3 regions of the Streptomyces sp. BRA346 genome follow, and region 3 is predicted to be linked to each of the others. Evidence: predicted binding sites of a transcription regulator. Region 3 holds the regulator's gene; each other region holds the start of a gene.
The links. The regulator HrcA, encoded in region 3, represses chaperone genes, less so after heat shock. The targets are predictions, from matches to a motif close to TTNGCACTCNGNNNNNCNGAGTGCNAA.
Positions count from the first base shown of each region.

Region 1: a site for HrcA is predicted at 2,123-2,149, ahead of groL (chaperonin GroEL). Genes of this name have one in related genera too.
Region 2: a site for HrcA is predicted at 2,454-2,480, ahead of LCH29_RS37965 (FmdB family zinc ribbon protein). Genes of this name have one in related genera too.

Region 1 covers NZ_JAIWIH010000030.1:20,193-24,195, forward strand. Annotated here, with positions in the region: gene murQ (N-acetylmuramic acid 6-phosphate etherase) at 1-230, shown strand, start outside; gene groL (chaperonin GroEL) at 335-1,960, opposite strand; gene LCH29_RS30680 (cold-shock protein) at 2,268-2,474, opposite strand; gene LCH29_RS30685 (MoaD/ThiS family protein) at 2,905-3,183, opposite strand; gene thrC (threonine synthase) at 3,180-4,003, opposite strand, start outside.
Region 2 covers NZ_JAIWIH010000046.1:34,702-38,704, forward strand. Annotated here, with positions in the region: gene mscL (large conductance mechanosensitive channel protein MscL) at 1-235, opposite strand, end outside; gene LCH29_RS37955 (RcpC/CpaB family pilus assembly protein) at 329-940, opposite strand; gene LCH29_RS37960 (S-methyl-5'-thioadenosine phosphorylase) at 1,116-1,964, opposite strand; gene LCH29_RS37965 (FmdB family zinc ribbon protein) at 2,063-2,443, opposite strand; gene LCH29_RS37970 (potassium/proton antiporter) at 2,554-4,003, opposite strand, start outside.
Region 3 covers NZ_JAIWIH010000038.1:174,070-178,072, forward strand. Annotated here, with positions in the region: gene LCH29_RS35015 (DUF3097 domain-containing protein) at 1-247, opposite strand, end outside; gene LCH29_RS35020 (MBL fold metallo-hydrolase) at 278-1,000, opposite strand; gene hrcA (heat-inducible transcriptional repressor HrcA) at 1,176-2,192, shown strand; gene dnaJ (molecular chaperone DnaJ) at 2,193-3,326, shown strand; gene LCH29_RS35035 (nitronate monooxygenase) at 3,523-4,003, shown strand, end outside.

The DNA.
Region 1 (4,003 bases), on a different contig from region 3:
TGGATGTGCGCGCCTCGAACGAGAAGTTGCGGGCGCGCACGCGCCGGATCGTTTCTCTGGCGACCGGCGCCACGGACGAGGAGATCGAGAGCGCGCTGACGGCCACCGACTGGGAGGCCAAGAACGCCATCCTCACGATCCTCGGCGGCGTGGACGCGCCCACCGCCGAGAAGCTGCTCGGCGAGGCGAACGGCCATCTGCGGGCCGCCCTCGAAGCGGCCGGGGCATAGCCCCGAAAACACGGCGGCGGAGCGGCACCCCTGGGAGAGAGGGTGCCGCCCCGCCGTCGTCAGTGGACGGTGTGACCGACCGGCGCGCGGGGCGCCGAAGCCGATCAGAAGTCCATGTCACCGCCCGGCATGCCGCCCGGGGCGCCCGCCGGAGCGGCCTTCTCGGGCTTGTCGGCGATGACGGCCTCGGTGGTGAGGAACAGCGCGGCGATCGACGCGGCGTTCTGGAGCGCGGAGCGCGTGACCTTGGCCGGGTCGATGATGCCCTCGGCGATGAGGTCGATGTACTCACCGGTCGCGGCGTTGAGGCCGTGGCCCGGGGTCAGGTTGCGCACCTTCTCCACCACGACGCCGCCCTCGAGGCCGGCGTTGACGGCGATCTGCTTCAGCGGGGCCTCCAGGGCCAGGCGCACGGCCTGGGCACCAGTGGCCTCGTCGCCCTCGAGCTCCAGCTTCTCGAACACCGAGACGGTCTGGAGCAGGGCCACGCCACCACCGGCGACGATGCCCTCCTCGACGGCGGCCTTGGCGTTGCGCACCGCGTCCTCGATGCGGTGCTTGCGCTCCTTCAGCTCGACCTCGGTCGCGGCACCGGCCTTGATGACGGCCACGCCGCCGGCCAGCTTCGCCAGGCGCTCCTGGAGCTTCTCGCGGTCGTAGTCCGAGTCCGAGTTCTCGATCTCGGCGCGGATCTGGTTGACGCGGCCCTGCACCTGGTCGGTGTCGCCGGCGCCGTCCACGATCGTGGTCTCGTCCTTGGTGACCGTGACCTTGCGGGCGCGGCCGAGCAGGTCCAGCCCTGCGTTCTCCAGCTTGAGGCCGACCTCCTCGGAGATGACGGTGCCACCGGTGAGGATGGCGATGTCGCCGAGCATGGCCTTGCGGCGGTCACCGAAGCCCGGGGCCTTGACGGCGACGGACTTGAAGGTGCCACGGATCTTGTTGACGACCAGGGTCGCCAGCGCCTCGCCCTCGATGTCCTCGGCGATGATCAGCAGCGGCTTGCCGGACTGCATGACCTTCTCGAGCAGCGGGAGGAGGTCCTTCACGCTGGTGATCTTCGAGTTGACGATCAGGATGTAGGGGTCGTCGAGCGACGCCTCCATACGCTCCATGTCCGTCGCGAAGTACGGGGAGATGTAGCCCTTGTCGAAGCGCATGCCCTCGGTGAGCTCGAGCTCGAGCCCGAAGGTCTGCGACTCCTCGACGGTGATGACGCCTTCCTTGCCGACCTTGTCCATGGCCTCGGCGATCAGCTCGCCGATCTGGGTGTCGGCGGCGGAGATGGAGGCGGTGGAGGCGATCTGCTCCTTGGTCTCCACGTCCTTGGCCTGCTCGAGCAGCTGGGCGGAGACGGCCTCGACGGCCTTCTCGATGCCGCGCTTGAGGGCCATCGGGTTGGCGCCCGCGGCAACGTTCCGCAGGCCCTCCTTGACCAGCGCCTGGGCGAGGACGGTCGCGGTCGTCGTGCCGTCACCGGCGACGTCGTCCGTCTTCTTCGCGACCTCCTTGACCAGCTCGGCGCCGATCTTCTCGTACGCGTCCTCGAGTTCGATCTCCTTGGCGATGGACACACCATCGTTGGTGATCGTGGGGGCGCCCCACTTCTTCTCGAGGACGACGTTACGGCCCTTGGGGCCGAGGGTGACCTTGACGGCGTCGGCGAGCTGGTTCATCCCGCGCTCGAGGCCGCGCCGCGCCTCCTCGTCGAACGCGATGATCTTGGCCATGTGAAGTGGTCCTCCCAAGACGGGGTGGATTGCTCCGGACCGCGCCTGGCGCCCGCGACGGACGGCCTGCCTGCCGTGCGGTTCCTTGCCCCGCGCGGCATCGGCGAGCCTCACCGACCCGATCCTTCTGTCACTCTCACCTTCAGAGTGCTAACGCAATAATTAGCACTCGCCCCATGAGAGTGCAAGCGCCCGACGGGCGTCAAGAGAGGCGGGCGAGAGCCCCCGCGGACATGCCAGAGGGCCCGCCCCCTCGCGGGATGCGGGCCCTCCGGCTACTTCAGTCAGCTGCGTCGCGTTCGGCGCGTCAGCCTGCGGCCACGCGGACCATGTCCGCCTGCGGGCCCTTCTGGCCCTGCGAGATCTCGAACTCGACCCGCTGGCCTTCCTCGAGGGTGCGGTAACCGTCCATCTGGATCGCACTGTAGTGGACGAACACGTCCGCACCACCGTCGACCGCGATGAAGCCGTACCCCTTCTCCGCGTTGAACCACTTGACGGTGCCCTGAGCCATTCCTAACTCCCCTATTGCTGGCCCTTGCGCAGGACCGCACTCCGCGGACCCGGGTCAGACCTCACCCCCCGAGTCGAGGGGGGTGTGCGCCGGAACGCGTCGACCGCCGCTGAATGTATCCGTCCCAACGCCCTCTGCAACAGGTCAATTGGACGAGAATTCTGGGCACGGCCGATCGGTAAAAAGTGGAGAAGTCCCGTGAAGTCCGGGCAAACCCGACCGGACATAGGGCGCCAACCCGACAAATCGCGCACACACTTTGCGCACAAGTTGACGAGTTCTCATATGCGGTTCCGGCACCGGGCTTGATCAGATAGCCCGCGCCCGATGGAGAAGCGGGGCAACTGTATCGCGATTCCACACACGGAATCGCCCCGTCCGGATCTTCCCGGGCGAGGCGATTTCCAGAGGTGAGCGGGGTGATGGGGCGTCAGCAGCCACCCGCGACCGCGGGGATGATCGACACCCCGGCGCCGTCCGGCGTGGCCGTGGCCAGGCCCTCGGCGAACCGCACGTCGTCGTCGTTGACGTAGACGTTCACGAAGCGGCGCAGCTTGCCGGTGTCGTCCAGGACGCGCGCGGAGATGCCCGCGTGGTTCTTCTCCAGGTCCGCCAGAACCTCGGCGAGGGTCGCGCCCTCGGCGCTGACCTCGGCCTGGCCGCCGGTGTAGGTACGCAGGATGGTCGGGATTCGGACGTTGACGCTCATGCGAGGCCAGCCTCTCGGAACGAGTCAAGGGTGGGGCGGATGATGGCGGAGGGACCCGTGGTGGGGGCCACCGCGTCGAGGGTCTTCAGGCCGTCGCCGGTGTTGAGGACGACGGTCGTCAGGGACGGGTCGAGCAGCCCGTCCTCGATCAGCTTCTTGGTCACGCCGACGGTCACGCCGCCCGCGGTCTCCGCGAAGATCCCCTCGGTGCGGGCGAGCAGCTTGATCGCGTCGACCACCTGCTCGTCGGTGACGTCCTCCACCGCCCCGCCGGTGCGGCGCGCGATGTCGAGGACGTACGGGCCGTCCGCCGGGTTGCCGATGGCCAGCGACTTGGCGATGGTGTTCGGCTTCTGCGGGCGTACCACGTCGTGGCCCGCCTTGAAGGCGGTGGACACCGGGGAGCAGCCCTCGGCCTGGGCGCCGAAGATCTTGTACGGCTTGTCCTCGACCAGACCGAGCGCGATCAGCTCCTTGAGCCCCTTGTCGATCTTGGTGAGCTGGGAGCCGGACGCGATCGGGACGACGATCTGGTCCGGCAGCCGCCAGCCGAGCTGCTCGCAGATCTCGTACGCCAGGGTCTTGGAGCCCTCGCCGTAGTACGGCCGCAGGTTGACGTTGACGAAGCCCCAGCCCTCGCCCGCCGGGTCGCCGATCAGCTCGCTGCAGAAGCGGTTGACGTCGTCGTAGTTGCCCTCGATGCCGACCAGGTCACCGCCGTAGACGGCGGCCATGACGACCTTGCCCGCCTCCAGGTCGTGCGGGATGAAGACGCAGGAGCGGAAGCCCGCGCGGGCCGCCGCGGCGCCCACCGCACCGG
Region 2 (4,003 bases), on a different contig from region 3:
TCGTCTCGCAGGGCGCCTTGAAGCAGGAGCGGTACTTCTCCAGGTCCTTCGTTCCGAAGGCGCCCACTATGGGATTGATCAGGCCCTTCACCACCGAGTTCACGACGGAAGTGAAGGCGGCTCCGATGACGACCGCGACCGCGAGGTCGATCACATTGCCGCGCATCAGGAAGGCTTTGAAGCCCTCCCAGACGCTCTCCTTCTCCTGCGTCTCGGTGCTCTTCTCTGCGCTCAACCCACTGCCTTTCTCTCGCCGCGACGGTGCTGGAGCGGACGGTTCCGCAACCTACACCGGCGCCGAGCAGGCTCAAGAGGTGAGGCACGGGTGTCAGGAGCGGCACAGTGCCACCGCCAGACGTGAGGTGGCCTCGGCCCCGGCCAGGGCGGCGGCGGCCATGCGCGGCACCGTGAGCACCACCAGCGCCCCGCCGTCCGCCGGACCGCCGTCCCGGAGACCGGGCACGGAGGCCACCCGGACCCCGCGGGCGACCACCCGCGCCGGGGCATCGGACCCGCGCTGCCGGACGGTGTCGGGCGCGGGCGTGGCCAGCACGTCCACCCGGTCGCCGGGGTGCAGCAGCCGCACCGCCGCCGCGTCGGCGATCCGGACCGGCGCGGACACCACGGCGGGGCGCGGCGGCTCGTACCGGCCGCCGGCCGCGGTGGCGGGGGAGGGGTCCGGGCGCGAGGATCCCTGACCGGACGGTGCCGCGGCCGCGAGCGCGGCGGCCGTCAGCGCCAGCCCGGCCGCCATCGAGCGCCGCCGTCGCCGCACGGACCGCCGCAGCCGGTAGCGGCCGTCGCGCGCCACCCGCACCGGACCGAAGCGCGGCACCGCGCGGGCCGGGGGAGTGGCGCGGGTCGTCGGAGCAGACGCGGGGGACGGGGACGCGGGGAACGGGGACGCGGGGGACGGGGACGCGGGAAAGGGACGGGACATGGCACAACACCGCCTGCCGTGAGGAGCCGGGAGCTTTCTGGCCCCTTCACCATGCCCGGCCTCGCCCGATCCCGCCGGGGCCTGTGGACGGCCGCCGCCTTGTGGACAACTCGGTCCCCCACACGCGTGCGCAGGCGTCCCAGCGCGCCCCCATCAACCCCCACCAGCCCGCCCGCTACGGCAGCTCGATCCCCAGCTCCCAGCCGTCGTGCCCGTGCGCACACAGACAGTCCCGGTCGGCGTTGCCCGGAAGGCCGCTCACCGCGTCGAAGAGCACCTCGCGCAGCCGCCCGACGTTCTCGCCGAACACCTTCAGCACCTCGGCGTGCGAGACGCCCTCACCCGTCTCCACCCCCGCGTCCAGGTCGGTGACCAGCGTCAACGACGTGTAGCACAGCTCCAGTTCACGGGCGAGCACCGCTTCCGGATGCCCGGTCATCCCGACCACCGACCAGCCCTGCGCGGCATGCCAGCGCGATTCCGCCCGGGTGGAGAAGCGGGGCCCTTCGACCACGCACATCGTCCCGCCGTCCACCGGCTCCCAGCCGCGTCCGCGTGCCGCCGTCACCGCGGCCTGCCGCCCCACCGGGCAGTACGGGTCGGCGAAGGTCGTGTGCACCACGTTCGGCACCCGCCCGTCCGGGAGCGGCTCACCGTCGAAATAGGTCTGCGTACGTCCCTTGGTGCGGTCCACCAGCTGGTCCGGCACCAGCAGCGTCCCCGGGCCGTACTCCGGCCGCAGTCCGCCCACCGCGCACGGTCCGAACACCTGCCGCACCCCGACCGAGCGCAGGGCCCACAGGTTGGCGCGGTAGTTGATCCGGTGCGGCGGCAGATGGTGCTTGCGGCCGTGCCGGGGCAGGAAGGCGACCCGCCGTCCCGCGATGTCGCCGAGGAAGACCGAATCGCTCGGCGCGCCATAGGGAGTCTCCACGGTGATCTCGGTCACATCGTCGAGGAAGGCGTAGAACCCCGACCCTCCGATGACCCCTATGTCTGCTGGTGTGCTGCTCGTCTCAGCCATGTGATCACCCTAGCCAGCCGAGCCCGGCAGTGCCCGGACGCACGGCACCCCCGCGGCTTCCCGGGAGGGGGTGGCGGGGGTGCGCGGTGCGTGCGAGGTCAGGCGGCCGAGCTGGTGCTGCTCGACGAGGTGCTCGACGAAGAAGACGTCGTCGAGGGGGACGACGAGGACGTCGAAGACGAGGGCGACCCCGAGGAGGTGTCCGAGGAGGAGGACGAAGACGACGAGCCCTTGTCCGACGACGAGCCGGTGTCGCTCTTCGACGCGGACTTCGCTGAGCCGCCGCTCGAGCTGCTGGACGAGGAGCGGCTGTCGTTCCGGTAGAAGCCGGAGCCCTTGAAGACGATGCCGACCGCGGAGAACACCTTCTTCAGGCGTCCCTGGCACTGGGGGCATTCGGTGAGCGCGTCGTCGGTGAACTTTTGCACCGCCTCGAGGCCCTCGCCGCACTCGGTGCACTGGTACTGGTAGGTCGGCACGTGCTTCCTCCTGGCACTCTCACTCGTTGAGTGCTAACGACGCTCCATAGTGCAGTATTCCGGCCCGCCAGTCCACTGCGGTACGGCACACGGTGACCTATGCCACGCCATCAGCCGCCGCCGGTGCCCAGCCAGCCCGCCAGCTTGCCGCCCCGGCCGACCGCCCGCAGCCGCTGTTCGGCCGCGTCCCGCACCGGGTCGGTGGCCACCACCAGGAGTTCGTCGCCGCGCCGCAGCACGGTCGAGGGCAGGGGCACGAAGCTGGAACCGTCGCGGACGACGAGGGTGACCGCGGCCCCCGGCGGCAGCCGCAGCTCGGCGACCTCCACCCCGTGCATCCGGGAGTCCTTGGGGATCGACACCGACAGCAGATGGCCGCGCAGCCGCTCCAGCGGCGCCGACTCGATGCCCAGGTCCGCGGTGCCCTCCGTCTCCTCCAGGCGCAGCCGGGTGGCGAACCAGGGCAGCGTCGGCCCCTGGATCAGGGTGTAGACGATCACCAGGACGAAGACGATGTTGAAGATCCGGCGGCTGTCGGGCACCTCGCCGACCATGGGGATGGTCGCGAGCACAATGGGCACCGCGCCGCGCAGCCCGGCCCAGGACAGCAAGGCCTTCTCCCGCCATGCCACCCGGAACGGCATCGTGCTCACCAGCACCGACACGGGCCGGGCGACGACGGTCAGCACCAAGCCGACCACGACGGCGGGCCAGATGTCGTCGGTCAGCTCGTGCGGCGTCACCAGCAGGCCGAGCAGGACGAACATGCCGATCTGGGCGAGCCAGCCGAGCCCCTCGGCGAAGCCGCGGGTGGCCGGCCAGTGCGGCAGCTTCGCGTTGCCCATGACGAGCGAGGCGAGGTAGACGGCGAGGAAGCCGGAGCCGTGTGCCAGCGCGCCGCCCGCGTAGGCGACGACCGCGATGGCCATCACCGCGATCGGGTACAGGCCTGAGGCGGGCAGGGCTACCCGGCGCAGCCCGTACGAGCCGAGCCAGCCGATCGCGAGACCGATGGCGGCGCCGATCGCCAGCTCCAGCACGATCTCGCCGATCATGAGGTACCAGGCGTCGATGGGGCCCTGGCTGGAGAAGGCGACCACCAGGATCACCACCGGGGCGTCGTTGAAGCCCGATTCGGCCTCCAGGATGCCGGTGAGCCGCTTGGGCAGCGGCACCTTGCGCAGCACGGAGAAGACCGCAGCCGCGTCCGTGGACGACACCACCGCGCCGATGATCAGCGCCTGCCGCCAGTCCAGCCCCACCCCATAGTGCGCCGCCGCCGCGGTGACCCCCACGCTCACCGCGACGCCCGCGGTCGACAGCGCGGCGGCCGTCGGCAGCGCGGGTTTTATTTCTCGCCACTTGGTGCCCAGACCGCCCTCGGCCAGGATCACCACCAGCGCGGCGTAGCCGATGACCTGCGTCAGTTCGGCGTTGTCGAAGGTGACGCCGAGCCCGTCCGTGCCCAGGGCGACGCCCATCCCGAGGTAGAGGAGCAGGGTGGGCAGCCCGCTGCGGGACGAGAGCCTTACGGCCGCCACCGCGACGAGCAGGACGAGA
Region 3 (4,003 bases):
CGAGGGTCACGACGCGGCCCTCCAGGAGGAAGCCGCGCGGCTCCATGGGGAAGACCCGGTGCTTGCCGAAGCGGTCCTCCAGGGTGACCGTCGGCCCCTGCGCGGTCTTCTCGCAGCGGATCACGGCACCACAGAACCCCGTGGTGACCTCCTCGACCACCAGGTCCGGGTCCGCGGGGACCTCGGGGGCGGGCTGCTGCCGCTTCCAGGGCGGGGTCAGATCCGAGTCGTACTGTCGGCTGCGCATCCGGATGACGATAGCGCGGCGGGTCAACGGTCAGCGGGACACGCCGAAGCGCGCGGCCAGTTCGTCGCGTTGGTCACGTACGAAGGCCGCGTCCACGACCGACCCGTGCCCTGGCACGTACCGCGCGTCCTCGCCGCCGAGGGCGATCAGCCGGTCGAGGGCGGCGGGCCAGTGGGCGGGGATCGCGTCGGGCCCGGCCTGCGGCGTGCCCGACTCCTCGACCAGATCGCCGCAGAAGACCACCTCCGGCCCTCCCGGGACCAGAACGGCCAGGTCATGGGCGGTGTGCCCGGGGCCCACGTTCGCCAGCAGCACGGACCGGCCGCCCAGGTCGAGGGTGACCTCCCCGGAGACCGCGTGATGCGGCGGTACGAGGTGATCGACGGCCTCGGCGGCGGCGTCGGGGGCCACCCCGTGCCGTACCGCGTCCTCGCGCAGCGCGTCCCGGTCGCGGCGCAGCACCCCCTCCAGGCCGGTGGCCCCGTACACCGCGCAGCCCGCGAAGGCGGCCGTGCCCAGGACATGGTCGAAGTGCGGATGGGTGAGCGCGATCCGGGTCGGCCTGCGGCCGGTCAGCCGGGTGATCTCGGCCCGCAGCGCCGCGCCCTCGCGCAGCGACGAGCCGGTGTCCACCACGAGGACGTCCGTAGCACCGACGACCACACCGACCGTGCAGTCCCAGTCCGGCAGCCGGCGGCGGGCGACATCGGGCGCGAGCTGTTCCCACCCGGCCTCTTCCCAACACGTCTTCATACCGAGACGCTAGCTCCAACAGCGATAGCGTGACGTGTGGCCGGGCACCGGCGGGGGGCGGCTCTTGCCGTGGCCACCGCACCCCGCCGTACACTGGCTGAGGGGTTCTGGCACTCGTGACCATTGAGTGCCAGAGGGACGACCTGATGACACGGCTGGACTGGAGGTGCGCGGGGTGCTCAGCGAACGCAGACTCGAAGTGCTGCGTGCCATTGTCCAGGACTACGTGGGCACCGAGGAGCCGGTCGGCTCCAAGGCGCTCACCGAGCGGCACCGGCTGGGGGTCTCCCCGGCCACGGTGCGCAACGACATGGCGGCGCTGGAGGACGAGGGCTTCATCGCCCAGCCGCACACCAGCGCCGGGCGCATCCCCACGGACAAGGGCTACCGGCTCTTCGTGGACAGGCTGGCGGGAGTGAAGCCGCTGTCCGCTCCGGAGCGGCGCGCCATCCAGAACTTCCTCGACAGCGCCGTCGACCTCGACGACGTGGTGGGGCGCACCGTCCGGCTGCTGGCGCAGCTGACCCGGCAGGTCGCGGTGGTGCAGTATCCGTCGCTGACCCGTTCGACGGTGCGGCACGTGGAGCTGCTGCCGCTGGCCGTGGCCCGGGTGATGCTGGTGCTGATCACCGACACCGGGCGGGTCGAGCAGCGCATGGTGGACTGCCCGGCTCCGATCAGCGACGACTCGCTGGCGGACCTGCGGGCCCGGCTCAACAGCCGGGTCGTGGGGCGGCGGTTCGCGGATGTGCCGCAATTGGTGCAGGATCTTCCGGAGTCCTTCGAGCAGGAGGACCGGGGGACGGTCTCGACCGTGCTGGCGACGTTGCTCGAAACGCTTGTCGAGGAGACCGAAGAGCGGCTGATGATCGGCGGCACCGCGAACCTCACGCGTTTCGTGCATGATTTCCCCCTGACGATCCGGCCCGTGCTGGAGGCACTTGAGGAGCAGGTCGTCCTCCTCAAGCTGCTCGGCGAGGCCAAAGACTCGGGTATGACCGTGCGCATCGGGCATGAGAATGCTCACGAGGGGCTGAATTCAACCTCGGTCGTCGCGGTCGGCTACGGTTCGGGCGACGAAGCCGTCGCCAAACTCGGCGTGGTCGGACCGACCCGCATGGACTACCCCGGAACGATGGGAGCGGTACGCGCAGTGGCACGTTACGTCGGACAGATCCTGGCGGAGTCGTAAGTGGCGACGGACTACTACGCAGTCCTGGGCGTGCAGCGCGATGCCTCGCAGGACGAGATCAAGAAGGCATTCCGCCGGCTCGCACGCGAGCTGCACCCGGACGTGAACCCGGATCCGAAGACCCAGGAGCGGTTCAAGGAGATCAACGCCGCTTACGAGGTGTTGTCGGACCCGCAGAAGAAGCAGGTCTACGACCTGGGCGGGGACCCGTCGGGTTCGGCCGCGGGCGGCGGCGCCGGTGGCTTCGGCGCGGGCTTCGGCAACTTCTCCGACATCATGGACGCCTTCTTCGGCACCGCCTCGCAGCGCGGACCTCGGTCCCGGACGCGGCGCGGCCAGGACGCCATGATCCGCCTCGACGTGGAGCTGAACGAGGCCGCGTTCGGCACCACCAAGGACATCCAGGTCGACACCGCGGTGGTGTGCACGACCTGTAGCGGTGAGGGCGCGGCGCCGGGCACCTCGGCGCAGACGTGTGACATGTGCCGCGGCCGCGGTGAGGTCTCGCAGGTGACGCGGTCCTTCCTGGGCCAGGTCATGACCTCGCGGCCGTGCCCGCAGTGCCAGGGCTTCGGCACCGTGGTGCCGACCCCGTGCCCGGAGTGCGCGGGCGACGGGCGGATCCGCTCGCGGCGCACGCTGACGGTGAAGATCCCGGCCGGTGTGGACAACGGCACCCGCATCCAGCTCGCGGGCGAGGGCGAGGTCGGCCCGGGCGGCGGCCCGGCGGGCGACCTGTACGTGGAGATCCACGAGGTCCCGCACCCCGTCTTCCAGCGGCGCGGCGACGACATGCACTGCACGGTGACGATCCCGATGACCGCGGCGGCCCTCGGCACCAAGGTGCCGCTGGAGACGCTGGACGGCCTGGAGGAGATCGACATCCGGCCCGGCACCCAGTCCGGCCAGTCGGTGCCGCTGCACCAGCGCGGCGTCACCCATCTGCGCGGCGGCGGCCGGGGCGATCTGATCGTCCACGTCGAGGTGACGACCCCGACCAAGCTCGACCCGGAGCAGGAGGAGCTGCTGCGGCGGCTGTCCAAGCTGCGCGGCGAGGAGCGGCCGACCGGGGAGTTCAAGCCGGGGCAGCAGGGTCTGTTCTCGCGCCTGAAGGACGCGTTCAACGGACGGTAGGCGCCCGGCCGGGGCCGGGGGCCCGCGGCGGAGCCGCTGTCCGCAGCCCCCGGGGGATGCGGCCAAGCCGGGGCAGCAGGGCCTGTTCTCGCGCCTGAAGGACGGGTTCAACGGACGGTAGGCGCCGCCGGTGAGCGCCTTCGGCGGACGCTGATCCGGTGACGGATCGCCGCGGGGGGCATGGCACCATGTGCCCATGTCCTCCGCGCTGACCGATCTCGCCCGGTACCCGATCGTGCAGGCTCCGATGGCGGGCGGGGCCTCCTGCCCGCAGCTCGCCGCCGCTGTCATCGAGGCCGGGGGCCTCGGCTTCCTCGCCGCCGGTTACAAGACGCCGGAGGCGATGTACGAGGAGATCAAGCAGCTGCGCGGGCTGACCGGCCGCCCCTTCGGCGTCAACCTGTTCATGCCGCAGGCGCCCGGCGACCCGGCCGCCGTCGCGGTGTACGCCGACCGCATCGCGGGCGAGGCGTCCCGCTACCAGACCGCGCTCGGGGACCCCGAGTCCGGCGCCGACGACGCGTACGACGCCAAGCTGGCGATCCTGCTGAACGACCCGGTCCCGGTGGTCTCGTTCACCTTCGGCTGCCCCACCCGGGCCGTGCTGGACGCGTTCGCCCGGGTGGGCACCCGGACCATCGTCACCGTGACCTCGCCGGTGGAGGCGGAGACCGCCC